4 regions of the Cobetia sp. 4B genome follow, and region 3 is predicted to be linked to each of the others. Evidence: predicted binding sites of a transcription regulator. Region 3 holds the regulator's gene; each other region holds the start of a gene.
The links. The regulator FNR, encoded in region 3, switches genes on or off when oxygen is low (the NO sensors DNR and NnrR bind a similar motif). The targets are predictions, from matches to a motif close to TTGATNTANATCAA.
Positions count from the first base shown of each region.

Region 1: the regulator FNR is predicted to act here: its motif matches at 2,465-2,478, upstream of H2O77_RS05790 (OmpW family outer membrane protein).
Region 2: the regulator FNR is predicted to act here: its motif matches at 4,044-4,057, upstream of adhP (alcohol dehydrogenase AdhP).
Region 4: the regulator FNR is predicted to act here: its motif matches at 5,616-5,629, upstream of clpB (ATP-dependent chaperone ClpB).

Region 1 is NZ_CP059843.1:1,347,080-1,354,286, forward strand. It holds gene H2O77_RS05780 (PLP-dependent aminotransferase family protein) at 1-320, opposite strand, end outside; gene H2O77_RS05785 (DMT family transporter) at 477-1,475, shown strand; gene H2O77_RS05790 (OmpW family outer membrane protein) at 1,593-2,213, opposite strand; gene H2O77_RS05795 (OmpW family outer membrane protein) at 2,695-3,288, opposite strand; gene H2O77_RS05800 (lipopolysaccharide kinase InaA family protein) at 3,650-4,513, opposite strand; gene H2O77_RS05805 (cytochrome ubiquinol oxidase subunit I) at 5,100-6,716, shown strand; gene cydB (cytochrome d ubiquinol oxidase subunit II) at 6,723-7,207, shown strand, end outside.
Region 2 is NZ_CP059843.1:559,341-566,547, forward strand. It holds gene H2O77_RS02400 (Nramp family divalent metal transporter) at 1-1,111, shown strand, start outside; gene H2O77_RS02405 (response regulator transcription factor) at 1,201-2,004, opposite strand; gene H2O77_RS02410 (aldehyde dehydrogenase family protein) at 2,426-3,946, shown strand; gene adhP (alcohol dehydrogenase AdhP) at 4,243-5,271, shown strand; gene H2O77_RS02420 (pyridoxamine 5'-phosphate oxidase family protein) at 5,446-5,937, opposite strand; gene H2O77_RS02425 (CreA family protein) at 6,130-6,621, opposite strand; gene H2O77_RS02430 (DOPA 4,5-dioxygenase family protein) at 6,718-7,059, opposite strand; gene H2O77_RS02435 (sulfite exporter TauE/SafE family protein) at 7,175-7,207, opposite strand, start outside.
Region 3 is NZ_CP059843.1:318,053-325,259, forward strand. It holds gene H2O77_RS01440 (DUF692 domain-containing protein) at 1-787, opposite strand, end outside; gene H2O77_RS01445 (hypothetical protein) at 1,007-1,273, opposite strand; gene H2O77_RS01450 (fatty acid cis/trans isomerase) at 1,541-4,039, shown strand; gene fnr (fumarate/nitrate reduction transcriptional regulator Fnr) at 4,265-5,014, opposite strand; gene H2O77_RS01460 (hypothetical protein) at 5,303-5,581, opposite strand; gene H2O77_RS01465 (cbb3-type cytochrome c oxidase subunit II) at 5,607-6,224, opposite strand; gene H2O77_RS01470 (cbb3-type cytochrome c oxidase subunit I) at 6,221-7,207, opposite strand, start outside.
Region 4 is NZ_CP059843.1:4,043,616-4,050,822, forward strand. It holds gene ilvN (acetolactate synthase small subunit) at 30-521, opposite strand; gene H2O77_RS16565 (acetolactate synthase 3 large subunit) at 521-2,245, opposite strand; gene clpB (ATP-dependent chaperone ClpB) at 2,824-5,472, opposite strand; gene pgeF (peptidoglycan editing factor PgeF) at 5,784-6,560, opposite strand; gene rluD (23S rRNA pseudouridine(1911/1915/1917) synthase RluD) at 6,600-7,207, opposite strand, start outside.

The sequences.
Region 1 (7,207 bases), 1.0 Mb from region 3:
TGCGTCGATGGCGCGACCCGATAGCCGGCGCGCGGTTCGGCGATGATCAGGCCCGCCGCCTCCAGCTCGCCATAGGCACGAATCACGCTGTTGAGGCCGAGCCCCGACTGCGCCGCCTGCCGCCTTAGCGAAGGCAGGCGCTGTCCTGCGCTCAGTTTGCCCGTCGCCATCTGGGCCTTGAGCCGCTCGACCAGCTGCTGATAGCGCGGCAGCGTCGCGGCTGTGGCGCCTGAGCTGGCGCCTGAACTGGTGGTTGAGTTGATGGCATCGCCGGCAAGCGAAGGGCGGCTGGCGGACGAAGCGTGCTCGGCGGATGACATGCCTGTCTGTACCCCTTGAATTGGAGATTATCTGTATCTTGTGCCCCCTTGAGGGTTCGCGGCAAGCTGAAGGCTCATGTCGTGGTCCCGTCGGTGCACGTCCTGCACCTGCCTATGGGCCGATCGCTTGTCATTTCTCTCGCTGGAGTCTGCGTGATGTGGATGCCACTTTGCTTCGTGTTTCTGTTCGCCAGCGGCTTCATCGCCGCGCGCTTCGGTACCCTGGACGCTGAACCCTTCACCCTGCTGCTGGTGCGCAGCCTGCTGGTGCTGCCGGTGCTGGGAGTGATTCTGTGGCTGCGCCGCAAGCCGCGTCAGTGGGGCCGGCGCAACGACCGTCTGGCGCAGATGGGCATTGGCATGCTGTTGCATGGCGCCTATCTGGGCGGCGTGTTCGCGGCGGTCAAGGCGGGGCTGCCGGCGGGCCTGACGGCGCTGCTGGTCAGTCTGCATCCGCTGGTGACGGCGGCCTTGTCTCTGCCGTTGTTCGGCGTGCGGCTGGGCGCCAAGCAGTGGGCTGGGCTTGGCTGTGGTGCCATTGGCGTCAGTCTGGTGCTGGGGGCAGGGCTTGCCAAGGATGGCGCGGGCACCCTGGAGTGGCCGCTGATCGGGCTCGTCTGGTGCCTGGTGGCGCTGATCGGCGTGTCCAGCTCGACGCTGTGGCAGAAGCGGGTCTCAGGGCGCATGGGGCTGGTCGAGGGACTGATGTTCCAGTATCTCGGTGCGGGCGGGGTATTCGTCGTCGCCGCGACCAGTGTCGGCAGCTTTGCCTTTGACCCCACGCCGCGCCTGCTGATGACCATGGCCTGGCTGGTGATCGCCATCTCGGTCGGTGCCATCTGCCTGCTGATGCTGATGCTGGAGCGGGGCGAGGCCCATCAGGTCGCGCGCACCTTCTTCCTGGTGCCGCCGTGTGCCGCGCTGATGGCATGGTGGCTGTTCGATGAGCAGTGGACCGCGCTGATGGTGGCGGGCGCGGCACTGGTGGTGCTGGGCCTGGTGCTGGACCGCCCGCGTTCGGGCAAGGTGAGCAAGGCGCCGGCGGAGGACGTCACGCCGCCTTCGCCTTCAACTCCCTCAACGCCCTCAACCTCAACAGCTTCAGCAACTTCCAAGGCCTCGGTAACGAACAGTGGGCAAGCCGCCCCGCGCTGAGGCGTGCCGAGCGCACAACTCACAACTCACCAAGTACAACGCCCCGCCGGCCCGAGATGGGCTGGCGGGGCGTTGTCGTTTCTGGCCAGTCAGATGCGCTAGCCAGGAAGTGGCTGATCAGAAGCGATAGCTGATCCCGGCCATGGTCACGATGGGGTCGATCTCGACCTTGTCGTTGACGCTGCCCGCCACGGTGACATCGGAATCGATATCCAGATACCAGGCGGCGACGTTGGCCGCCCAGTGCTCGTTGATCACCAGATCGACGCCGATCTGTGCGGCCGCGCCCCAGCTGTCATCCATCTCGAGTTTGGTGCCATCGTCGAGGGTTTCATCGGAGAAGTGGGTGTAATTGACCCCCGCGCCGATGTACGGCTGGATGCGCGATTCACGTCCGCCAAGCGGGTAGTACTGCAGTGTCAGGGTCGGCGGCAGGTGATCGACGGAACCGGCTTTCTGGCCATTGAGCGAGATGTCGTGGTCGAAATCCTGCGCCGCCAGCAGCTCGATACCGAAGGTGTCGGTGAAGCGATAGCCGAGAGTGAAGGCAAAGGCGCTGTCATCATCGACATCCACGTCGGCACCGATGGCATCGATGCGACCGTTGTCACTCTTCGGCGAGACCTTGGCGACACCCGCACGCGTCCAGAACTGCCCGGCGCCGTAGTTGAGAGAGTTGAGCGAGCTGAGAGAGTTGAGAGAGCTATAAGAGCTGGCATTCAGCGAGTCGACGGCCATGGCCGGTGCGGCGCCGAGAGTCGCGAGGCTGGTGAGGCCTGCCAGTGCCAGAAGCTGCCACGGGCGTGCTGCAGAGCGCGGGCTACGCGAAGTCAGGTGCGCGGGGAGGGAGGCTGAGCGAGTGACGACGTCGGACATGATGGCTCCTGAAGGATGGCGGGAAACAATGCCCTCATTCTAGGTAGCCGAATTTCGAGAAATTTGATCTGGGGCAAGAGTTTACGGGCGTTCTTGCTCGGTCAGGGACGTGGTTGATCCAGGTCAATTTCTGCGCCACGTCGTTCAAGATCCGCCGTGTAGCCGTTGGCTGCCCACAACGAAAACGCCGCAGACCCGAAGGTCTGCGGCGTTTGTGTGTGATGCCCATCTGGCGCCTGGACGGCTCGACGTTGCCGAGCTCCATCGCTGACGTTTTCATGACGCGGCATCACACGGCTTGCCAGGTACTCGCTGGAGGCATGTTCACGCCTCGTGCAAGGACTTAGAAGCGGTAGGTGACACCGGCACCGACAGTGACCGGGTCCAGCTCGGTGTCGTTCACGTCCTGACCGGCGATCTTGGTATCGGCCTTGACGTCGGCGTAACGAGCGAAGCCGTTGACGGCCCAGGCTTCGGTGATCTTGAGGTCCACACCCAGCTCGGCAGCGGCGCCGTAGCTGTCGTCGATGTCCATGCTCTGGCCACCGGCAGACTCACCGGAGAAGTGGGTGTAGTTCAGGCCGACACCAGCGTACGGCTGGACGCGGGCTTCAGTACCGCCCAGCGGGTAGTACTGCAGCATCAGGTTGATCGGCATCTGATCGAAGCCACCGGCGCTGTTTTCCCAGTCAGTGCTGAATTCTTCAGTGGACTGCAGGGCGATGGCCAGATTGTCGTGGAACATGTAGCCCACGGAACCGGCGAAGCCAGACTCGTCCTTGGCGATCAGACCGTTGCCGTTGTTGCTCTTGCCGTCGACCTTGGCAACACCACCGCGCAGGAAGGTATCACCCTTGCCATATGCCATGGCGGATTGTGCGCCCATAGCCATGGTGCCGGCGATAACAGTAGCGGTCAGGATCTTGATAGCTTTCATGTGTAATTCTCCTTGAAGCTTGGCTTCGTAAGCTGCCTGTCAGCAGTGCCTCGCTACCCTACGGCTTGGGCCGTGTGCTCTGCGTGGCTGCGTCGATCAGGGGACGCTGCAAACTATAAAAAACAGCGTTCTGTTTGGCAAGCATTTTTTTAGAACGTTGTTTGAAAACTTATTAGGTGCCCTGTTAGCGGATGTTACCGATTATTTCAGGGAAGTTTAATGTCTCACGAGTGAGACTTGTGCTGACGCATTCGAGCGACATCCTCATTCATCCTCGCGCAAGGTGACCAAGACCTTGGTCGCATGCCGTGCGCGAGGTTATTGCTCACTACGCCAAAGATCGTCACCGGCTTCTGCAGGCTCAGCGCCGCTTGCGTGCGGCGCGTGCTTCCAGCTGTTCCAGCCACTGACTGACCTCGGCGCTCTGCGCATCCGCATCGCGGTAGACGGCAAGAAATTGTCGCCATTCATCGTGCTGCCAGCCCTTCAGGCGGCGCCACAGCACGTAGAGATCGCGCAGGCACTCGTGGCGGCGCAGCAAGAAGCGGCGCGTCTTCTCGAGGTCGATGATGACGGCGTCCATTCGCCAGGTGCTGGCCGGCGGCTCACTCGGCGGGCGACTGAGGAAGATGTGCTTGGGGAACAGGCAGCCATGCATCAGGCCAGCCTGATGAATCTCGCGAACGAGGCGGGCGCTGGCGGTGATGACCTGAGAGCGCATGGCGGCATCGAGTTCCGCCCAGCGTTCATGCCAGTGGTCCAGATCATCGCGCCCGGCGAGATCGAAGGTGATCAGGATGGCGCGCCATTCCCGGCCTGCGCGCCGCTCGCCGTACCAGCCGGCGTCCACTGCCGGTATTCCCAGCGCGTGATAGTGACGGATGGCACGCCATTCGCGAGAGAAGGTCGGTTCGCCCAGCGGGCGCGCCAGGCTGCGGCCCAGGTGGTTGGTCTGGCGCTTGAGATAGAGGCGATGGCTGTTGCCGTCCTCATCCTCGAGCGTCAGCAGCGAGACCGTCGAGACGCCGCCGCGTTCACGATTCGGCGCGTCGACGTCGTGGGCTGCCACTTGCCACAGGGCATCGAAGCTATTGAGGTCGTGCTGCTCCAGCAGGCGGGCAAGCCCGGCTTCACAGTAATCGCCGTGGCCGCGCGGCGCCGTGGCGCTGGGGCTGGTGGTGGCGGTGTGACCAGCAGAGGGATGAATGGGGGAGCGATGCGTCATGTCAGGTAGGAATCACGGTCTCGGGTGATAGGCGGTAAGCGTTCACTGGCAATCCTTGTCGGTGAGCGCTGCGATGACTGGCCATGATAGTTAGCCTGCTGGGGAAGTGACAGGCCTGCGGCACAAAACTCTCCTTCCCAGCGCGTCAATGGCGCGGGGCCGTGATGGCTTTCTGTGCGGCGGCTGGCGGCGCTTGGGTGCGCCAGTCGGTCGCAGCGTGGTCCAACGTCGCAGTGTGGTCGATGGTCGCAGCGCGCGCAGGGGTGCGCAGAGTCAGCGTTGAGATGGCGCCAGGCCAGCGATGCCCGCCGCTCCAGCATCCATGCGGCTTGCAGAGGAGTTGTCCAGTGACCACAGGCACTTGGCGGAGGTGGCGGGTGCGACATCCGCCCGGTGAGTGCGACAACCTGACATCTGGAGACTGGCGCGGGAGGGTAGACAATGCCGACCAAGGTCTTGGTGCCACGGTGCCATTGCCTGTGTGCTTGCCGGCGAGAGTCGGCCTGATGTGTCCGTCCGACGTCGGTGGCAAGCGCATGCAGGGACGGCAGCCTGACCGTCCGCCTTATCGCAAAGGGGTTAAGACATGATCTCCGATACCGTCGTGGAGCTGTCGCGGTTCCAGTTCGGCATGACCGCGCTCTACCACTTCCTGTTCGTACCATTGACCATCGGCATGGCCTTCCTGCTGGCCATCATGGAATCCCTGTATGTCATGACCGGCAAGCAGGTCTACCAGGACATGACCAAGTTCTGGGGCAAGCTGTTCGGCATCAACTTCGCCCTCGGCGTGGCCACTGGCCTGACGATGGAATTCCAGTTCGGCACCAACTGGGCCTACTACTCGCATTACGTCGGCGACATCTTCGGTGCGCCGCTGGCCATCGAGGGCCTGGTGGCCTTCTTCCTGGAATCCACCTTCGTCGGCCTGTTCTTCTTCGGCTGGGACCGCCTGACCAAGCGTCAGCACCTGATGGTGACCTGGCTTGTGGCCTTCGGCTCCAACTTCTCGGCGCTGTGGATCCTGATCGCCAACGGCTGGATGCAGAATCCGGTCGGTGCGGCCTTCAATTTCGAGACCATGCGCATGGAGCTGACCAGCTTCGCGGATGTCATCTTCAACCCGGTCGCCCAGGCCAAGTTTGTGCATACCGTGTCGGCAGGCTATGTGACCGGCGCCATGTTCGTGCTCGGCATCAGCGCCTTCTACCTGCTCAAGGGCCGTGATCTGGGCTTTGCCAAGCGCAGCTTCGCCATCGCCGCCGCCTTCGGTCTGTTCTCGGTGGCCTCGGTGATCGTGCTGGGCGATGAGTCCGGCTACGAGGTCGGGGATGTCCAGAAGGCCAAGATGGCCGCCATCGAGGCGATGTGGGAAACCGAGCCGGCGCCGGCGTCCTTCACGCTGATCGGTCTGCCCAACGAGGAGACCCAGCACACCGATTACGGCATCCATATTCCCTATGTGATGGGCCTGATCGGCACGCGCTCGCTGGATACCGAGATTCCCGGCATCAAGGAACTGACCGAGGAGCACCGCGGACGCATCCTCAATGGCATGCAGGCCTATGACCTGCTCCAGCAGCTGCGTGATGGCCAGGACGACATCGCGACCCGCAAGGCCTTCGATGCGGTCAAGGATGATCTCGGTTACGGCATGCTGCTCAAGCGCTACGTCGAGACGCCCTCCGATGCCACGCCGGAGATGATCGACAAGGCCGCCGCCGACTCGATTCCGCCGGTCGCGCCGATGTTCTTCTCGTTCCGCATCATGGTCGCCTGCGGCATGGCGATGCTGGTGATCTTCATCGCGGCGGTGTGGATGACCGCCAAGCAGCGCTTCGACGTGCGGCCCTTCCTGTGGGTCTGCCTGCTGTCGATCCCGCTGCCGTTCATCGCCGTGGAAACCGGCTGGTTCGTGGCCGAATTCGGGCGTCAGCCGTGGGCGGTGGGGGAGATTCTGCCGACCTTCATGGCGGCCTCGAGTCTGGATGAGTCCGATCTGTGGTGGTCCATCGGTGGCTTCCTGGCCTTCTACAGCCTGTTCTTCGTCATCGAGATGTGGCTGATGTTCCACTTCGCGCGCAAGGGGCCGTCTTCCCTGCACACCGGTCGCTATCACTTCGAGCGCGGCGGCATCCACCATGGCGCCATGTCCGAAGATGACGGCATGTCACTCAATCCTTCGCTGTCATTCAAGGAGTAACGGATCATGTGGGATTACGAGATCCTCAAGCTGTTCTGGTGGGTGGCGGTAGGGCTGCTGCTGATCGGCTTCGTCATCACCGATGGCATGGACATGGGCGCGGCGATGCTGATGCCGCTGGTCAGCCGCAATGACAGCGAGCGCCGCGTGGTGATCAATACCCTGGCCCCGCACTGGGATGGCAATCAGGTATGGCTGGTCACCGCCATCGGTGCGGTGTTCGCGGTGTGGCCGGTGGTCTACGGCGCCGTGTTCTCAAGCTTCTATTTCGCGATGCTGACCATCCTGTTCTCGCTGTTCTTCCGTCCGCTGGGCTTTGACTATCGCTCCAAGCTCGAGAACACCCAGTGGCGTGGCTGGTGGGACCGCGGCATCGTCGCCGGCAGCCTGATCCCCACCGCCTTCTTCGGGCTGATCTTCGGCAACCTGCTGCAGGGCGTGCCGCTGGAAGTCGATCAGTTCATGCGTGCCAGCTACGCCGGCAGCTACCT
Region 2 (7,207 bases), 240 kb from region 3:
CCGCTATGGCTACACCCTGCTGTGGGTAGTGCTGTGGGCCAACCTGATGGCGATGCTGATCCAGACCCTGTCCGCGCGGCTGGGGCTGGCGACCGGCAAGAATCTGGCCGAGGTCATCCGTGAACGCTTCCCGCGTCCGGTGGTGTGGGCCTTCTGGGTGCAGGCGGAGATCGTCGCCATCGCGACCGATCTGGCCGAATTCCTGGGGGCGGCGCTGGCCTTCAATCTGCTGTTCGGGCTCAGCATGCTGGAAGGGGCGCTGCTGACCGGCGCCATCACCTATGCGGTGCTGGTGATGCAGCGTTTCGGCTTCCGCATGATGGAAATGATCATCGGCGCGATGATTCTGGCGGTTTCGGCGGGCTTCCTGCTCGAGATCATTCTCAGCCGTCCGCCGGTGGAGCCGATCATCTACGGTCTGCTGTCGCCGAACTTCCCGGATAGCCACGCCATCTTCCTGGCGGCCGGTATCCTCGGTGCCACCGTGATGCCCCACGTCATCTACCTGCATTCCGCACTGTCCCAGAATCGCATCCGGGTGCGTGACAGCGGTCAGCGTCGTCGCGTGATGGGCTACTACCGGCTGGATGTCATCATCGGCATGGCGCTGGCGGGGCTGATCAACATGGCGATGCTGGTGCTGGCCGCCAAGGTCTTCCACGGCAACGGCGAGACCGGCGTGGCCTCCATCACCGAGAGCTACAAGCTGCTGTCACCGCTGATGGGTCAGGATGCGGCGAGTCTCATCTTCGGCTTCACGCTGCTGCTGGCGGGGCTGTCCTCGTCCATCGTCGGCACCCTGTCCGGTCAGGTAGTGATGCAGGGCTTCGTCAACTTCCGCATTCCGATGTGGCTGCGCCGCGTGATCACCATGGCACCGGCCATCGCCATCATCCTGATGGAGCTGCCGGAGCAGCAGGTGCTGGTCGCAAGCCAGGTGGTACTCAGCTTCGGGATTCCCTTCGCGCTGGTGCCGCTGTTGATGTTCACCGCCAACCGCCGCCTGATGGGGGATCTGGTCAATCGTCACTGGGTGACGGCCATCGGGGTGCTGGTCGCGGCGATCATCATCCTGCTCAATGGCTATGTGCTGGTCGGCGAGCTGATGTAGGCCCCATGCTTTATGCCCCAGTTCCTATGCCCTTGTGAGAGGTAAAAGCCCTGCCGGTGGCAGGCCCTCGCAACGCCCCGCTGTGTGCCTCATTCGTGAGCGCCCCGGCGGGGCGTTGCGCGTTGTGGGGCGGCAGGAGGCGCGCTCGCGCCAGACACGGCAGGCAGGGCGTGGCTGGCCAGCAGAATCGCCTGTACCCGGCTGGCGACCCCCAGCTTGTGCAGGATGGCGGAGACATGCGACTTAACGGTGGTTTCCGCCACGCCCAGCTGCCAGGCGATCATCTTGTTGGATTCGCCCAGCACCATGCGCTCCAGCACGCCGCGCTGCTTGGTGGTGAGGGTCTGCCAGCGCTGCGCGAATTCCGCTTCGCTGAGGCTCGGCGCGAGTTGAGGGGCTGGCGGTGGCACTGGTGCAGAGGCCGATGCCGAGGCTGAGGAGGAAGCCGCCTGGCTCGCCAGCGCCGGACGCGGGGCGGCGCGCATCAGGCGGGCGGGCACATAGACCTCACCGGCCAGCATGCGCGCGAGCGCCTCGCGCAATACCTCCGCCGAGCTCGACTTGGAGAGATAGCCCACCGCGCCGAGTGCCAAGGCTTCCAGCACCGTCTCGCGCGCCTCGTGGGCGGAGAGAATCGCCACCGGTAGCCAGTCTGCCTCCTGGCGCAAGCGCGTCAGGCCTTCCAGGCCGTGGCTGTCGGGCAGGTCGAGATCCAGCAGCAGCAGGTCGAGGCTATCGGCATGCGCGTCGATGAGGCTGAGCGTCTCGGCGAGACTGGCGGCCTGCAGCAGCTCGTAGGGTGGTGCCGGGGTGTCAGCGACGCTCAGACTCAGGGTACGACTGATGGCATCACGGAACAGCGGATGGTCATCCGCGATCAACAGACGGTACATGGAGGCTCCTGGCCGGTGGCGGGCGATATCCTGATCAAGGCTTTTCTGTTCATGGCTAGCCTGAGCATAACGTCATGGCGTGGTGTCGTGCCTTGCGGCCTTCGCGGTATGGCGGCGTTCGTTTCTCCTTCCTTTTCTCCTCCCAAGGGATGAGACGGTCTCCGCCCATGGGGGCATGTCGCGATTGGCGTCGGTGGTCAAGACTGTGAGAGTCGCCTGATCAAGTACCTCTTGATGGATCGGGCAGCGGGTCAGCGCCAACGGGGCCACTGCAGAAGGGCCAACACAGGCGTTTCGCTGACACGACAACGACTTCTCAGCAACGACAACGACTTTTCAGTAACAACAACTGCGCAGCAACGACAACAACAGGCCGTCGATCACGAGCGCCACTCGTGAATCCGGCCAACAGGAGTTCGCCATGATCTACGCCTCCCCGGGCAGCGCCGATGCGCTGGTCACGTTCAAGGATATCTACGGCAACTATATCGGCGGTCGCTTCGTCGAGCCGGTGAAGGGTGAGTACTTCGACAATGTCAGCCCCGTGACGGGCGAGGCCTTCTGCCGTATCCCGCGTTCGAGTGCGGAGGATATCGACCTCGCGCTGGACGCCGCCCACAAGGCAGCCGCTGCCTGGGGCAAGACCTCGGTGCAGGAGCGCTCCAACATCCTGCTCAAGATCGCGGATCGCATCGAGCAGAACCTCGAGATGCTGGCCGTCGCCGAGACCTGGGACAACGGCAAGGCGGTGCGCGAGACGCTCAACGCCGATATTCCGCTGGCGGCGGACCACTTCCGTTACTTCGCCGGTTGCCTGCGCTCCCAGGAGGGCACCGCGGCCGATATCGACGCCAATACCGTCTCCTATCACTTCCATGAGCCGCTGGGTGTGGTCGGGCAGATCATCCCGTGGAACTTCCCGATCCTGATGGCGGCCTGGAAGCTCGGCCCGGCGCTGGCGGCCGGCAACTGCGTGGTGCTCAAGCCGGCGGAACAGACCCCGGCCTCGATTCTGGTGCTCGCGGAGCTGATCAATGACCTGCTGCCGGCGGGCGTGCTCAACATCGTCAACGGCTACGGGGCTGAGGCCGGTCAGGCGCTGGCCACCAGCAAGCGCATCGCCAAGATCGCCTTCACCGGCTCCACTCCCGTGGGCTCGCACATTCTCAAGTGCGCCGCCGACAGCATCATCCCCTCCACGGTGGAGCTGGGCGGCAAGTCGCCCAACATCTACTTCGCCGACATCATGAATGCCGAACCCGAGTTCATCGACAAGGCCGCCGAAGGCCTGGTGCTGGCGTTCTTCAATCAGGGCGAGGTGTGCACCTGCCCGTCACGCGCCCTGATCCAGGAAAGCATCTACGACGACTTCATGGCTCGGGTGATGGAGCGCGTGAAGACCATCAAGCGCGGCAACCCGCTGGACACCGACGTGCAGGTCGGCGCCCAGGCCTCCCGCGAGCAGTTCGACAAGATCATGTCCTACATGGATGTCGCCCGCGAGGAAGGCGCCGAGGTGCTCACCGGTGGCAGCAGCGAGCAGCTGGAGAACGAGCTGGCCAACGGCTATTACATCCAGCCGACCCTGCTCAAGGGCAACAACTCGATGCGGGTCTTCCAGGAGGAGATCTTCGGGCCGGTGGTGGCCGTCACGACCTTCCGTGACGAGGCCGAGGCGCTGGCCATCGCCAATGACACCGAATTCGGTCTCGGCGCCGGCGTCTGGAGCCGTGACATGAACGTCGCCTTCCGCATGGGGCGTGGCATCCAGGCCGGTCGTGTGTGGACCAACTGCTACCACCAGTATCCCGCCCATGCCGCCTTCGGTGGCTACAAGAAATCCGGTGTCGGTCGCGAGACCCACAAGATGGCACTGGAGCACTACCAGCAGACCAAGAACCTGCTGGTCAGCTACGACATCAATCCGCTCGGCTTCTTCTAGGCCTGGCTGGCAGCGCCACCGCCTTGGGTGGTGCTGCACGCCTCCCGCGATTCTTGCTTGAGAAAATGACAACGATGCCCGCGCCAGATCCGATTGCTTGATCTGGCGCAGGGCAGGGAGCGCTGCGTCCGGTTTCAATGGAGAGGCAAGCTTTGCACTGGCTCGGGCGCTGGCGCATGCAGGCGCAAGCCCACACTCTCCGGCGCAACTCTCCGCCGCAACTCTGCTGGTTCGTCTGTCTTGAATGTCCGTCTTTCTTGAATGTTCGTCAGTCTTCAATGGATGAGGAGTACGTCATGGATAACAGCATGAAAGCCGCCGTGGTACGTGAATTCGGTGCACCGCTGGTGATCGAGGAGGTCGCGGTACCGCGCCCGGGACGTGGCGAGATTCTGGTCGAGGTCGCCGCCTCCGGGGTCTGTCATACCGACCTGCACGCCGCGCATGGCGACTGGCCGGTGAAACCCAATCCGCCGTTCATTCCCGGCCATGAAGGCGTTGGCACCATCGCGGCGGTGGGCGAGGGCGTCACCCACGTCAAGGAAGGCGATCGTGTCGGGGTGCCCTGGCTCTACTCGGCCTGCGGCCACTGCGAGCATTGTCTGGGTGGCTGGGAGACGCTGTGCGAGAGCCAGCAGAATACCGGCTACTCGGTGAATGGCGGCTTTGCCCAGTTCACGCTGGCGGACGCAGGCTACGTCGGCCGCCTGCCGGACAGCGTGGGCTTCGTGGAGATCGCGCCGGTGCTGTGCGCCGGGGTCACGGTCTACAAGGGACTCAAGATGACCGACACCCGCCCCGGCCAGTGGGTGGTGATCTCGGGCATCGGTGGGCTGGGACATATGGCGGTGCAGTATGCACGCGCCATGGGCCTGAACGTGGCGGCGGTGGATGTGGATGATGCCAAGCTGGAACTGGCCCGCCGTCTGGGCGCGACCGTGACCGTCAATGCCATGAAGGAAGACCCGGCGAGCGTCATCAAGCGCGACATCGGCGGCGCGCATGGCGCGCTGGTGACGGCGGTATCACCCAAGGCCTTCGATCAGGCCCAGAACATGCTGCGCCGTGGCGGCACCCTGGTGCTCAACGGCCTGCCGCCGGGCGACTTCCCGCTGCCGATCTTCTCCACCGTGCTCAATGGCATCACGGTGCGTGGCTCCATCGTCGGTACGCGTCAGGACCTGCAGGAGGCGCTGGACTTCGCCGCGGAAGGCAAGGTCGCCGCCACCGTGCAGACCGGCAAGCTCGAGGACATCAACGACATCTTCGGACGCATGATCGACGGCAAGATCGAAGGGCGCATCGTGCTCGACATGAAGGCCTGAGGTGTTCGCTGACCTGAATCCTCACCACCGATGACAGGCCTGCTGGAAACGGCAGGCTGCCAGACACGACAACGCCAGCCCGAGGGCTGGCGTTGTCGTGTCTGGCATGGTCGTGCGCGTTGGCTCTCACACGGGCACTGCAAAGAGCTCTCCATGACGAGCTCGGGCTTCTGCTTACACCGTGCCGAATTTCTCGTTCTCGCCCATGTCCGGGGTGTGGTCCTTGTCGAGGTTGGCGCGCGCCACCTCGTAGAGCTGATAGGCCTTGCTCTCCTTGGCCTTCCAGTGCTCGCCGGATTGCACCGAGATCTCCAGCAGGGTGACGTCGGGGTCATCCTTGCCTTCCGGGAACCAGGCGGCCACGAACGGATTCCAGAACTTGTCGATCAGGCCCTGATCACGGTGCAGATTGGCATGACCGCTCAGCGACACGTAGACGCCATCATCCTGATCGGAAAAGCTCAGGCAGACCTCGCTGTCCTTCTTGGCCTCAAACACCTTCTCGGCGCTGGCGCGGGTGAAGAACCACAGGGTGCCGTCGTAGTCATCCTGCACCAGATGCATCGGGCGGGCGTGGGGCATGCCGTCGCCTTGCGTCACCAACATGCCGACCTTCACATCCTTGATCAGCTTCCAGATCTTCTGCTTGTGCTCCGGGCTCGACATCGTGTGTCACTCCTTTGCGTCATGCGAATGAAAATCCGGCTGGCTAGCCGTTACACAAGACCTTGGAGCGACAGCCCACAACTTCAAGGGGATGATGGTGAAGCTTTCGCTTGATGAACCAGAGCTTGTTGAGTCAGAGCTTGATGAGTAAGCGCTTGATCAATCGGGGCTTGATTCAGACGCTCGGGTGCCTCACTGCGCTGCCGGTGCCTGCCAGGCGTCGCTGCCCCACAGCGGCACGCTGCTCAGCGCATGCTTGAAGCTGCCGCTGGTTTCCTTGGTGCTGTAGGCGATATAGAGCAGGCTCTGGGAGTCGCGATCCAGAATGCGGCGAATCTTGAGGCTCTTGAGCAGCACGCTCTTGGACTTGCGATAGACCTCCTCGCCACTCTTGGAGGTGTCGATGTCGGCGATCATCTCCGCCGTGATCGGGCCGGTCTGGCGGCAGGCGATGCTCATGTCGGAGGGATCGGAGAAGTCGAGGTCCGCCTCGATGTTGCTCAGGTGGCAGGTCACGCCCGGCACCTTGGGGTCGATCAGGCTCTCGATCTTGATGTCCTTGGTGGTGAACAGGCCCAGCGAGACATCCCCGACCTCGTTGTCATCACAGCCGGCCAGCAGCAGGCCTGAGGCCATCACACCCAGCAGGGCAGCACGAGGGGAAAGGCGGCGCAGTCGCGTCATGGGGGCATCCTTGAGTCAGTGGTGTCAGGCGATGATAGCGTGTCAGGCCCGCGGTGGGCGTCAACCATTGCCCGGGCCTCAATGCTTGCCGCGGGCTCACTCGCTGGCGAAGGCAGCGAGATTCAGCGTATGCGAGTTGCCCAGCCACATCACGCCCTGGGTGTGATCGAAGAGGTCATCGCCGGTGCCGGCGTGCACGAAGATGTCCAGCGAGCCACGGTTGAGTGCCAGCCACGGGATGATGCGCCCGAATTCCTCAGGCAGGAAGGACAGCTGACAGCTCCACAGCGGGTGCGGGCCGACCGGCTGCTGGTGGAAGCGCCCGACGCGCAGCGTGAAGCGCTGCTCGGCCTGGGCCGCCAGTTCGCGAGCGGCGGCCAGGCTCTGCTCATCGGTGTAGTAGAGATGGGCATGGTAGTAGCTGATGTGGTGTGTCATGGCGTTGTCTCGATCGTTCTCAAGGGGGCTTCCAGCGCTCGACCTCAAGGGCCGTGGCGGGTGTTTTCAATGGCTGGCGGCAGTGGTCGTCAGGCCGTGATGGGCCTTGCGGCCATCAGCCCCAGGCCTTGTAGATCAGCTGCACACC
Region 3 (7,207 bases):
CGTCATACAGCGTCCACACGGCGTCCGGGACGGGCTGGTCATGGGTGTCGATGCACAGCTCGCCGCCGGAGACCTCCTGCCGGATATGCCCGGCCAGATGGTGCTGCCAGACGCGCTCTGCCGGCATGGCATCCAGATAGGTCAGCGGGTCGAAGCCATGATTGTGGCTCGAGACGATGACGTTGTTCAGGTCGAGCAGGATCAGGCAGTCGGCACGGCGGCTGACCTCGGCCAGAAACTCCCATTCGCTCATCTCGTCAGGGCGCCAGGTCAGATAGCTGGAGACATTTTCCAGCAATAACTGACGGCCGAGCGCGTTCTGGACCTGATCGATGCGTTCGGCCAGATGGTCGATGGTGGCATCGGTATAGGGCAGCGGCAGCAGGTCGTGGAACTGATGCGCGCCGGTGCGCGTCCAGCACAGGTGGTCGGAGACCCACAGCGGTTCGATGCGCTCACACAAGGCGCGCAGCTCGCGCAGGTAACGGCTGTCGATGGGATGGCTGCCACCGATGGACAGCGAGACGCCATGCAAGGCGATGGGGTAGTGCTCGCGGACTCGCTCGAGATGATGCAGTGGCTTGCCACCGGCACTCAGTCCACCAGTACTCAGACCACCGGATTCGCTGGCGCCGTGGCCCATGTAGTTCTCGCTGATGGCCTCGAACCAGTCGATGTCCGGCAGCGTCGTCAGAATCTCGTGGTAGTACTCGGGGCGCAGGCCCAGCCCTTGACCGACACCGGCGCTGGTGGGCGTGGGCAGGCGAGCGGTGACAGCTGTCGTCATGCGTGAGTCCTCTTCTGAGCGAAGGCAGAGGGTGCGGAAAAGGGCGAGGCAGAGGGCGAGTCAGGAGCGCTGAAAGACACCCGCCAGGGTTCCCGGACAGAAACAGAGCCAGAACCAGAGCTAGAGCCAGAACCAGGAACGGGAGGACGGTGTGCCGTCCTCCCGTCGGGAATTCGCCAGAGGCGCCTGCCAGGGCAGACGCCTCTGCGTGCCTGAGGATCAGCCCTCGACGACAGTACCACCTTCGCCGACACAGGATTCAGCGCTGGCAGTGTACGACCAGCCCTGGCCCTTGCAGGCGTTGTGGCCCTTGCAGGCGCTGTTGGCGGTCGCGCATTCGGAGGTGCCCTTGCAGGAGTTGATGCCGGAGCACTTCACGGCATTGTCACCGGCGTGCACCGGCAGCGAGGTCAGGGCGGCAGTGGAGAACAGCGCGGCGGCAGCGGCGGCGAAGGTGGCAGCAGTAACGGTCTTCTTCATGGTCATGATGGCTTCCTATCGGGCAGGGCCCGTATTTTTTGAATTATGGATCAGGAACATCGTGGCCCGCTTGCGTCAGACAGCTCGTTCAGGCGGGTCATGAAGTCATACGCCGTCAAAATAAAGTTGGATGCGGAAACGCCAAAAAAATCTGACATCATTGTTCACTATGCTTGGAAAGGCAGTCTTGCCGAATTCGTGAGCCTGCTTATGGTACGCTTTCGCCATCATCTGCCCGATTGCCGATATCCCTTCCTCTTGCTGGAGTTCCCCATGCCGGACCTACTTCGACGCCTGTGGCGCATACCGCGCTGGCGCTGGAGCATCGTGCTCGTTCTACTGTTGGGGGGCTGCAGTGCCGTCGCGATTCATCAGCTCGATGAGCGTTTCGGCCCCGCGTCACCGCGTGAGCGGGTGGTGTCACACGACAGTCTTGCCGGGCGTCAGTGGGAGGATGAGGTCAAGCCGGTGATCGAGACGCGCTGCGTGGTCTGTCATGGCTGCTACGACGCTCCCTGTCAGCTCAAGATGTCATCGGCCGCCGGGATCGATCGCGGCATGAATCCGGCGCCGGTCTACGATGGCACGCGCCTGCTGGCGGCCAATCTGACGCGCATGTTCGAGGACGCGGACACCACCGAGCAGTGGCGCAGCATGGACTTCTCGCCGGTGCTCAATGAGCGATTCGATTCTCCGGCCGCCAATCTGGAGGGCAGTGTGCTGTTCCGTGCGCTCAGCCAGAAGCGCAAGGCGCCGCTGCCGGTGACGGAAGATGGCCTATTGCCGGAAGACCGCTTCGACCTGTCGCTCAATCGCAGTCAGGTGTGTGCCCCCGTCGAGGGCTACGACAAGTTCGCCGAAGACCATCCTGACTGGGGCATGCCCTACGCCCTGCCACAGGTCAGCGATGAAGAGCACCGCACGCTGGTGAACTGGCTGGCCAAGGGTGGCGCGATGACGGGCCCGGCACCGCTGCCCCAGGCGCTGATGCCGCATATCGAGCAGGCCGAGCGCTTCTTCAATGGAGACAGCCTCAAGCAACGCCTGATGAATCGCTATATCTACGAGCATCTCTTCCTGAGCCATGTGTATTTCCCGGGCATCAAGGGCGCGGATGGACGGCCGATCTTCTTCAAGCTGGTGCGTTCCAGCACCCCGCCGGGCGAGCCGATCAAGCGCATCTCCACGCGCCGCCCCTACGATCCACCCTATGCCTCCTACACCGGCGATGAGCGCGCGAGCATGCCCCACGATGACGCCGGGCGTCCGCGGGTCTATTACCGTCTGTGGCAGGAGCGCGCGACGATCCTGGCCAAGAATCATCTGCCCTATGCGCTCGATGATGCTCGTTTCAAGCGCTGGCGGGCGCTGTTCCTGGCGCCGGATTACCCGGTGGATGACCTGCCGGATTACGACCTCAAGACGGCCTCGAATCCTTTCCTGACCTTCGAGGCCATTCCGGCCGAGTCACGCTATCGCTTCATGCTGGATGAGTCGCAGAACACCATCATGGGCTTCATCAAGGGGCCGGTCTGTCGCGGGCAGGTCGCGGTGGATGTGATCAATGATCACTTCTGGGTCGGCTTCACTGACCCGAAGATGTTCAGTCACCCGGAAGTGGAACGCACCCTGGCCGAGGAAGGGAAGAATCTCAGCCTGCCCGCCGAGCAGAGCAGCAATGCGTTGCCGATCAGCTCCTGGGTCAAGTTCGAGAGCAAGCAGACCGCCTATCTCAAGGCCAAGCAGCGCCTGATGTCCCAGGCCTATCTCGATGGCGATCTGCGCCTGGATGAGCGAGTGCTGTGGGACGGCAGCGGCTGGACCGAGGGCCCCGGCCAGGGGCGCAACCCCAACGCGGCCCTGACCATCTATCGCCACTTCGACAATGCGGCGGTGATGAAGGGGCTGGTCGGTGGCGTGCCCAAGACGGGCTGGATCATCGATTACCCGATGCTGGAGCGCATCCACTATCTGCTGGTCGCCGGCTTCGATGTCTACGGCAATCTCGGCCATCAGCTGGTCACCCGTCTGTACATGGACTTCCTGCGCATGGAAGGCGAGAACAACCTGCTGGTGCTGTTGCCGGCAGGTGAGCGCCAGGCGGTGCATGACAGCTGGTATCGCGACGTCAGCCCCGGCCTTGGCGAGCTGCTGTTCAAGAAGCCGCCGCAGTTCGATGCGCCCAGTGGCATCGTCTGGACACCGCAGGAGCTGTCATCGCCGGACCAGGCGCGCCTTGGGCTGATGCGGCGCATGCAGGAGCGCCTCGCACCGGAACTCGGCCATGAGCGCAGCCTGAGCAATGTCGAGGATGAGCATGTGCGACATGAGCTGCAGGCCCTCGCTGCGGTGCAGGGAGTCTCGGCCAGCCTGATGCCGGAGGTGACGATCGTCGCGCTGGAGGATGGCACTGATGACTCGCCGCGCCTTTACAGCGTGCTGCGCAATTCCGCCCACGCCAACATCACCAGTCTGTTCGATGAGGAGGAAAATCGCCGTCCTGAGGAAGACACTCTCGATGTCTTGCGGGGCGTGGCGGGCGATTACCCGAATGCCTTCTGGCGTCTGACGCCTGACACCCTGACGGGGCTGGCAGAGCGTGTGGCGGCACTCGAGACCGAAGAGGACTATCGCGCCCTGCAGGCCGATATCGGGGTGCGCCGGACTGACCCGCGCTTCTGGGAGTTCTCCGACAGCGTGCTGCGCACCAACTATGCTGATCGCCCTGTCGAAGCGGGCCTGCTGGACTATAACCGCCTCGAGAACCGCTGATCGCCAGCGAAGGCCGAGACAAGCCCTATTGTCATGACTATCTGGGCTGTCAGGGTTGTCAGGGTTGTCAGGGTTGTCAGGACGACTGACGACTGGCCTGACAGAAAGAAGAAGCCCGCCACGCAAATTGCGTGGCGGGCTTCTGTCTTGTGTGGTGCCGGCATGGCGCCCTGGCGGCGGATCAGCGCAGTGTCGCTCAGCGTGTTGTGCTGTCAGCAGGCGTCATCAGCGACCACCCTGACACTCGCCTTCGGCCAGTTCGATCAGGCCATCCAGATGCAGGATATGCACCTCGCGGGCACGAATGTCGACCAGCCCCTGGGTCTGGAAGCGGGTCAGGATACGGCTGATGGTTTCGACGGCCAGCCCCAGATAGTTGCCGATATCGGCGCGTGCCATCGAGAGGCGGAAGCTGTACGGCGAATAGCCACGGCGACGGAAGCGCTGTGACAGGTTGACCAGGAAGCTCGCCAGTCGCTCATCGGCTGTCTTGCGCGACAGCAGCATCATCATGCGGCGATCTTCGTGCAACTCCTTGCTCAGGCTCTTGAACAGCTGGGTCCTCAGCTCCGGCATCTGCTCCGAGAGCGCATTGAGGCGGTCGAAGGGAATCTCGCAGACGGTGGTGGTTTCCAGCGCCACCGCAGTGCCGGGATAGCAATTGCTGTCGATGGCATCCAGCCCGGCCAGCTCGCTGGGCAGGTAGAAGCCGGTCAGCTGCTCCATGCCGCTGTTTTCATTGGTGATCTGCTTGAGACTTCCGGAGCGCACCGTGAAGACGCAATCGAAGGCATCGCCCTGGGTGAAGAGTACTTCCCCTTTTCTGAGTGGCGCGCGACGGCGGATGATGGCGTCAAACTGGTCGATATCTTCCATGTTCAGTGCCAGTGGCAGGCACAGTGAACTCAGCGAACAGGTCTGGCAGCGGGCTTCATGGGCGCGCAAGCGGTGTGATGCCTGTGCATTGGCCGTCATGGTGACTCTCCTGAGGAATGTCACCGCTACCCCTGGGGCAGGGCAGCGGAGGGGTCTTTCGGGCGCAACGAATGGTGGGGCGGGGCCTTGTCGCCCGCCGCTACCCTGCTCAGCCGATGTGATTCGAGCGGCCAGGGTCTGAGCGCTCATCGGCTGGGGCAGTGCAATTTCGTGGCGCCATAATATTAGATTTTATTAATTCATTATCCTGCCCAACCCATGGGCGTTGCAAGGTGTGTGAACTTTAGGCCTGGTTGGCCCCGCATGACCATACCGCGACGACCTGCCTCAGCCAGCTGCGCCGAGCAGCAGGATCAGTGCGCCGGCCAGCGTCGCCAGTGCCAGTATGCCCCAGGCACGTGGCGCTGGTGTGTCAGGCTGACGTACGCCGTTGATGCGATGTTCCTGCATGGGGCCATCGCCTTCGCGCTCGTCGCTGTCAGCGCTGGCGGCGCGCGAAAGGCTGCCCAGTGCCAGCATGGCGAACAGCACCAGGCTGCCCAGCGTGAGGGCCAGCACCCAGAGATTCCAGAACAGGGGGAGTCCAGTTGTCTCCAGCAGATTCATGTCGTGTCTCCTGAGCGGTGTCCTGTCATGGGTCGCGGCTGGCGATGTCGCTCGCGGGGGCGGCCTGCTGCAGGTAGGCGAGCAGCGCCGTGATTTCGGCAGTGCCACGCACGTCATTGGGGGCGGCGAGAATCTCGTCTTCCGCGTAGGGCACGCCCAGGCCTTGCAGGGCTCGCATGCGGGCCGCGATGCCTTCGCCGCTCAACGCCCGCTCGAACAGCCACGGGTAGGCGGGCATCGCTGAGCCCGGCACCTGACTGCGCGGGTCATTCAGATGCAGGCGCTGCCAGGCGTCATCATGCTGCGCAGGCAGCTGGCTCAAATCCGTCCCCCAGCGCTCGACGCCCCAAAGCGAAGGGCGGTCGTAGTAGCGCTCCCGGGCGATCGTCGCATCGCCGTGGCGCGCCGTATCGCCCGGTAGATCGCGCACCATGCGTGTGTGGCATTGCTGACAGCCCTCGCGTTGGTAGATGCGCTGGCCCTCCAGCGCCAGGGCGCTCAGCGGTTTGAGGTCTTCGGGTGCGCTGGCGAGACTGGGGTGAGCCCCGAGCGGCACCAGCTGGGCGAGGGCGCCGAGGCTCATGGTGAGCAGGCATAGTGCCGTCATCAGGCCGGCGTGACGTTCGAGCAGGACATGTCTCATGCGTAGTGCCCTCCCGAGGCTGTGCCAGGGGGCGTGGTAGAGGGGGGCGCAGAGTGCCTGGCAGGTTCTGATGATGCCTTGTGCGAGCCGGAGCTCAGGCGCTGGCGCTCGTGAGCGGCTTGGCGTTCGCTCTTTTGATCAGCCAGGGTGCGCGTCACATTGAGGAGCATCAGCAGCAAGCCGAGCGCCCAGCAGGCGAGCCCGCCCAGCGAGATCATCATCGGCATGCGGGCCACTTCCAGCACCTCGCTCAAGGTATATAGCGGCCTGCCGTCATCTGCCGGCACATGCCACATGCTGCCTTGAAGCAGCGTGGTGGCCCAGCTGGCGGCAACGCACAGCAGGGTGCCGATGATGGCCAGCAGGGAGTGCGTCCTGAGCAGCGCGAGGGAGCGCATCGGGGGCAGCAGGTGGTAGGCCATCACGATGGCGACTGTCGCGACTACCCCCAGGCTTGCTGCCGGCGACAGACTGTTGGCGGCACTGAAGGTCAGGGCGTTGAGTGTCGGCAATGACAGCAGGCTGTATTCAAGAACCGCGAGGGCGAAGCTGATCAGAGCTGCCGCCAGCAGGCAGTTAAGCGGATCCCGGCGCAATGAGTGCCAATCCTCCTTGAGTGTCATCAGGCCATTGAGGCTGAGTGCCAGCCCCGGCGCCAGCAGCAGGATGCCCATCGCCATGCCCAGCGTCTGGCTCCAGGCCGGCAGGGCGCTCGCGAACAGCAGCGGAGCACCTCCCCATGTCACCAGCAGCACCAGCATCCAGAAGCTGGTGGTGGCCAGCCGGTGCGAGTAGAGCGGCAGCCGCGAGCGGCTCGTCACCATGTGATGGAGCAAGGCAATGAGGCCGAATGCGAACATGCCGCCGGGGAGTGGCCCTGCCTGCCAGCGCTGAATCAGTGCCTCGAGGCTGCCCGTGAAGAGCGGTATCGATTCAAGCAGGCCGATCGGCACGCTGAGCGAGATCAACACATGCTGTATCAA
Region 4 (7,207 bases), 590 kb from region 3:
TCTTGTCTTGCGATTCCACCACCACCGTCTTACAGGCTCAATACCTTCTCACCGCGGGCAATGCCGGAGACACCGGTACGTGCCACTTCCAGCACGCCTACCGGCTGCATCGCCGCCAGGAAGGCATCCAGCTTGCCACCGTCGCCGGTGATCTGGATGGTGTAGAGGCTCGGCGTGATGTCGACGATCTGGGCACGGAAGATGTCCGCCGTGCGCTTGATCTCGTCACGCTGGGCGCCCAACGCCTTGACCTTGACCAGCATCAGCTCGCGCTCGATGTGGCTGCCCTCGGTGAGATCCACCAGCTTGACCACATCCACCAGCTTGTTGAGGTGTTTGGTGATCTGCTCGATGACGCGATCTTCACCGACCGTGGTGACGGTCAGACGAGAAAGGGTCGCGTCTTCGGTCGGGGCCACGTTGAGGGTCTCGATGTTGAAGTTGCGCTGTGAAAACAGGCCGACGACCCGTGACAGCGCGCCCGGTTCGTTTTCCATCAGAATGGAGATGATATGGCGCATCAGGTCCGCTCCGTCTTCGTAAGCAGCATGTCACGCATGGAGCCGAGAGGCACCTGCATCGGGTAGACGTGTTCACGCGGGTCGACATAGATGTCGAGGAACACCAGCTCGTCCTTGTTGCGGAAGGCTTCTTCCAGCGCAGGCTCGAGCTCCTCCACCGTGTGCACCTTGATGGCACGGAAGCCATAGGCACCCGCCAGCTGCACGAAGTCAGGCAGCGACTCCATATAGGAATGCGAGTGACGGGACTTGTAGTTCAGGTCCTGCCACTGACGCACCATGCCCAGCGACTGGTTGTTGAGGTTGATGATCTTGACCCCGATCCCGTACTGCTTACAGGTCGAGAACTCCTGCATCATCATCTGGAAGCTGCCCTCACCGGTGAACAGCACCACATCGTCTTCCGGGTAGGACATCTTGATGCCCATGGCCGCCGGGAAGCCGAAGCCCATGGTGCCCAGACCACCGGAGGTGATCCAGCGGTTGGGGCGCTGGAACTTGTAGTACTGGGCGGCGAACATCTGGTGCTGACCGACATCGGTGGCGACGAAAGCTTCACCACGCGTCGCGCGGTGCACGGCTTCCACCACCTGCTGCGGCTTGAGCGGCTCACCCGGGGCGGACGGCTCATACAGCTTGCCTTCACGCTCGGCACGCCAGCCATCGATCTGGGACCACCAGGCCTCCAGTGCATCAGGATTGGCCAGCTCGCGACCCTGCACGAGACTGATCATCTCGTTGATCACGGCATCGGCCGGACCGACGATAGGCACATCGGCGCGCACGGTCTTGGAGACCGAGCTCGGATCGATGTCGACGTGGATGATCTTGGCCGTCGGGCAGAACTTCGAGGTGTTGTTGGTCACGCGGTCATCGAAGCGCGCACCGATGCAGATGATCAGATCGGTGTGGTGCATGGCATTGTTCGACTCGTAGGAGCCGTGCATGCCGGGCCAGCCCAGACACTGCCGATCGCCCTGCGGGTAGGCACCGATGCCCATCAGCGAGGTGGTGATCGGGAAGTTGAGGCGGCGCACCAGGTCAGTCAGCGCTTCGCTGGCACGCCCGGACACCACACCACCGCCGGTGAAGAACAGCGGGCGACGTGCCTTGAGCATCAGCTCGACGGCTTTCTTGATCTGGCCACTGTGGCCACGGGTGACCGGGCTATAGGAGCGCATGCGTACCTTCTTGGGGTAGCTGTACTCATAGCGTTCGGTCGGGGCGGTCATGTCCTTCGGGATATCGATGACGACCGGCCCCGGGCGACCACTGGAGGCCAGATAGAAGGCCTTCTTGATCACCTCGGGAATCTCGCTCGGGTGCTTGATCGAGAAGCTGTGCTTCACGATCGGGCGAGTCACACCGACGATGTCGGTTTCCTGGAAGGCGTCTTCACCGATCAGGTGGCTGGCGACCTGACCACACAGCACGACCATGGGGATCGAGTCCATGTAGGCCGTGGCGATGCCGGTGACAGCGTTGGTCGCGCCCGGGCCTGAGGTGACCAGCACCACACCCGGCTTGCCGGAGGCGCGCGCGTAACCATCGGCGGCGTGGGTCGCGGCCTGCTCGTGACGGACCAGAATGTGCTGGACCTTGTCCTGGCGGAACAGGGCGTCATAGATATGCAGCGCCGCTCCACCGGGATAGCCGTAAATATAATCCACGCCCTCGTCATGCAGGGCGCGGGCGATCATGTCAGCGCCGGAAAGCAATTCCACTTGGTTATTCTCCCCTGGAGGTCTCGAGTGCGTCCGGCGGCAATGCGCAAGCCGGATCGAGTGCGACCTGAATGTCGCTACCGCAGAAATTGCGGCACCTGATGCCAAACCCTGGCGTCTGCGGCCCGGTTAGGGCCTGCACTCTTGTCGCATCGGTTGGATGCGGTCGGGGCTGATGGCCGGTCGGTACGGTTGGCGTACCCGGACCGGCGTATCCTTTGACAGGCGGACAGCGACTCAGCGTCTGTCCTTCACGCGGCGCTTCGAGGGTCGCCCGAATGGCCGCGCCCGCAATCAGGAATGGTCAAGAGTCCAACAGCCGCAAGGGGCTGTCAACTCAACCTTACGCCAGTGTGCGCCGCCTGCGCCAAATGCCACACCTATAACAACGAATCCGGCCATAAGCGTGCGTAAAACCTCACCAATAGCGATAAATTCGCAATTTTCTGCTTCGTGAATTTCAGCCTGCCTCACGCCGGGTTGTCTTTTTGCGCCCAGGCGGCAGACACGAAAACGCCCCACCGCAAGCGGAAGGGCGTGCTTCCGTCACGGTGGGGCGTCACTCACGGGCGTGCGAATCAGCGCGTGAAGGTCAACTCCCCGCCCTCTTCGCCGACATGGATGACGTCACCGGGCACGAAGTCACCGCCCAGCAGGGCCTGGGCCAGCGGGTTCTCGATGCGGCTCTGGATGGCGCGCTTGAGCGGGCGAGCGCCATAGACCGGATCGAAGCCGGCCTTGGCCAGCAACGCCATCGCCGGGTCGGTGATCTCGAAGCCGAGATCACGCTCGGCCAGACGCGCCTTGAGACGCTCAAGCTGGATGCCCGCGATGGAGGCGATCTGCGCCTGTCCCAGCGCGTGGAACACGACCACTTCATCGATGCGGTTGATCAGCTCCGGGCGGAAGTGATTGCCGACGACTTCCATCACCGCCGTCTTCATGTCGTCGTACTGGAAGGCCGCCTTGCGCTCGGCACGCTCGTCGACACTTTCCGTGCTGCCCTCGTCTTCCGCCAGCTCGCCATTGAGGCCGCTCATGCGCTGGATCATTTCCGAGCCCAGATTGGAGGTCATCACGATCACGGTGTTGCGGAAGTCGACGGTACGTCCCTGACCGTCGGTCAGGCGGCCATCTTCCAGCACCTGCAGCAGGATGTTGAAGACATCCGGATGCGCCTTCTCGACCTCGTCGAGCAGCAGCACGGAGTACGGCTTGCGGCGCACGGCCTCGGTCAGATAGCCGCCCTCTTCATAGCCGACATAACCGGGAGGCGCGCCGATCAAGCGAGCCACGGAGTGCTTCTCCATGAACTCGGACATGTCGATGCGCACCATCGCCTCTTCGGTGTCGAACAGGAAGTTGGCCAGTGACTTGCAGAGCTCCGTCTTGCCGACACCGGTCGGACCGAGGAACAGGAAGGAGCCGTTGGGACGATTCGGATCGGACAGCCCAGCGCGTGAGCGACGCACCGCATTGGACACCGCGATCACCGCCTCGTCCTGGCCGATCACCTTCTCGTGCAGCGCCTCTTCCATGCGCAGCAACTTGTCACGCTCGCCTTCGAGCATCTTGGCGACCGGAATGCCGGTCCAGCGCGAGACGACCTCGGCAATCTCCTCCTCGGTGACATTGGAGCGCAGCAGCACGTGGGCGGAGGTATCCGCCTCGCCTTCGCCGGCTTCGCTGATCTGCTTCTCGAGCCCCGGAATCACGCCGTATTGCAGTTCCGACATGCGGCTGAGGTCGCCGGCGCGGCGTGCCTGCTCCAGATCGATACGCGCCTGCTCCAGCTCGGCCTTGAACTGGGCCGCGCCCTGAATGCTGGACTTCTCGGCCTTCCAGACCTCATCGAGGTCGGCGTATTCCCGCTCCAGCTCCGAGATCTGGTCCTCAAGCGCCCCGAGACGCTTGAGCGCCGCCTCGTCGGTTTCCTTCTTGAGCGCTTCACGCTCCATCTTGAGCTGGATCAGTCGGCGGTCGAGACGGTCCATCTCCTCCGGCTTGGAATCCAGTTCCATGCGGATGCGTGACGCGGCCTCATCGATCAGGTCGATCGCCTTGTCCGGCAGCTGGCGGTCCGTGATGTAGCGCGAGGACAGCCGCGCGGCGGCAATGATGGCGCTGTCGGTGATGTCGACCCCGTGGTGCACCTCGTAGCGCTCCTTCAGGCCACGCAGGATGGCGATGGTGTCTTCCTCGCTGGGCTGGTCGACCTGCACCTTCTGGAAGCGGCGCTCCAGCGCGGCGTCCTTCTCGATGTACTGGCGATACTCGTCAAGCGTGGTGGCACCGACACAGTGCAGCTCGCCACGCGCCAGCGCCGGCTTGAGCATGTTGCCGGCATCCATCGCGCCTTCGGCCTTGCCCGCGCCGACCATGGTGTGCAGCTCGTCGATGAACAGGATGACCTGGCCTTCTTCCTGCGCCAGCTCCTTCAGCACCGACTTGAGGCGCTCCTCGAATTCGCCACGGAACTTGGCCCCCGCCAGCAGCGAGCCCATGTCGAGAGACAGCACGCGCTTGTTCTTGAGGCCTTCCGGCACCTCGCCATTGACGATACGGCTGGCCAACCCCTCGACGATGGCGGTCTTGCCGACGCCGGGCTCACCGATCAGCACCGGGTTGTTCTTGGTGCGACGCTGCAGCACCTGGATCGTGCGGCGAATTTCCTCGTCACGCCCGATCACCGGGTCGAGCTTGCCATCACGCGCACGCTCGGTCAGATCCAGGGTGTACTTGTTGAGCGCCTCACGATTGTTCTCGGCATCGGCATCGCCCACGGCTTCGCCACCGCGCAGCGCATCGATGGCGGACGTCAGGGCGGGCTTCTTGATGCCCGAGGAGGTGAACAGCTTGCCGAGATCACCACCCAGCTCCAGCGCGGCCAGCAGCGCGAGCTCGGAGGCGATGTATTGATCGCCGCGCTTCTGCGCTTCACGATCGGCCAGATTCAGAAGCTTGCCGAGGGCCTGCGAGGGCGCGACATTGCCGTCGAACTGGGACACGGTCGGCAGGTCATCCAGCTGGCGCTTGAGGCCGCTCATCAGACTGGTGGCATCGCCGCCCGCCTTGTTGACCAGTGCCTTGAGACCGCCATCGCGGTCTTCCAGCAGTGCCAGCAGCAGATGCTGCGGGTGAATTTCATTGTGACCTCGCCCGACGGCGAGCGACTGGGCATCCGCCAGAGCGTTCTGCAGCTTGCTGGTGAGTTTGTCGATGCGCATGGTGCCTTCTCCTGAGAGTCATGGCGGTACTCCTTTTCTCAGGAGCTTCGCCTGTAACATTTCGTATCTGACTCTCAAGATGGGGGCTGGTGCACGGCTTTCAAGGCAGGATTCGCCGCGCTGCAGCATGTTGTGGCATTTGCCTGATCCAGGTCAGATTCCGGCTACCCCCGCCGGCCATCATCATTGCCAGACACAGAAGCGCCCCGCCAACCTGAGACATCAGGTTGGCGGGGCGTTTGTGGGTACTGCATGTCGAGCTGGCGGAATGCGCTGATCCAAGTCCCGATCAGAGATCCCTGATCAGCGCCTCAGCGCAGCCAGATCACCGTGGCGAGGCGTCCGGTCACGCCATCATCACGCCGGTGGGAATAGAAGCGGGATTCAGAAGCAGTACAGAAGTGGCCGCCACTGACATGACCGACCCCGGCACGCTCGAGACGCAGGCGTGCCAGCTTGTAGAGATCACCCATGTAGTGACCGAGCCGGTAGGGGCTGGCCTCGAAGGCGTCATCGGCCTCAGGCAAGTCCGCGATGAAGGCGTCACGCACCTCGGGGCCGACCTCGAACTGCGCATTGGAGATCGCCGGGCCCAGCCAGGCCATCAGCTCGCCGGGGTCATCACCGAGACGCTCGATGGTGGCTTCCAGCACGCCTTCGACCAGCCCGCGCCAACCCGCATGCGCCACGCCGACGCGCGTGCCCTGCCGATCACAGAACAGCACCGGCAGGCAGTCCGCCGTCATCACCACACAGGCCTGCCCGGTCCCTGTACTGATACAGGCATCCGCCCGTGGCGGGGCATCCGGCCGGTCCTCGCCATGGCAGACATCGAAGGCATCCACCACCTGAGTGCCGTGCACCTGATCCAGCCACGCCAGCGGACGCCCATCATCGACCTCCGCCGCGAGCAGCTCGCGCACCTGCGCCACCATCGCCGGGTCATCGCCGACATGCAGCGCCGGATTGAAGCCGGCATACGGCCCCTGGCTGGGGCCGCTCTCACGCGTGGTCACGAAGGCCTGCACCGGACTCGGCGCGGGCCAGTCCGGCAGTATCAGGGTCGGGCGTAGACTCTCGTCGTGCATAACCTCTCCTTGTGCGGCGTGTCGCGCGAGCCTGCCGCCTCAGCGAGCGATGTCTTCCTTGAGATAGTCGATCAACACCAGCATGTCGCCCGGCATCTCGGCGCGGAATTCGACTTCCTTGCCCGTGATCGGGTGGATGAAGGCGAGACGACGGGCATGCAGTGCCTGACGCGGGAACTGACGCAGCAGCTCCTTGAGCGGGTCACTGGCCCCCGGCGGCAGCTTCAGACGCCCGCCGTAGACCGGGTCTCCGACCAGCGGATAGCGCTGGTGCGCCATGTGCACGCGAATCTGGTGGGTACGCCCGGTTTCCAGCTTGCAGCGGATATGGGTGTGCCCCCGGAAGCGCTCCACCACGCGGAAGTGGGTGATCGCCGGCTTGCCACTGTGAGTGACGGCCTGACGCTTGCGGTCCTTGGGGTGACGCCCGATGGGCGCATCCACGGTGGCACCGGAGGTCAGCACGCCCGTGACGACGGCATCGTACTCGCGCGACACGGTACGGGCCTGCAGCTGCTCGACCAGGTCCGCCTGGGCGGTCAATGACTTGGCCACCACCATCAGTCCGCTGGTGTCCTTGTCGAGACGGTGCACGATGCCGGCACGCGGCATCATGGAATTGCCCGGACAATGATGCAGGATGGCGT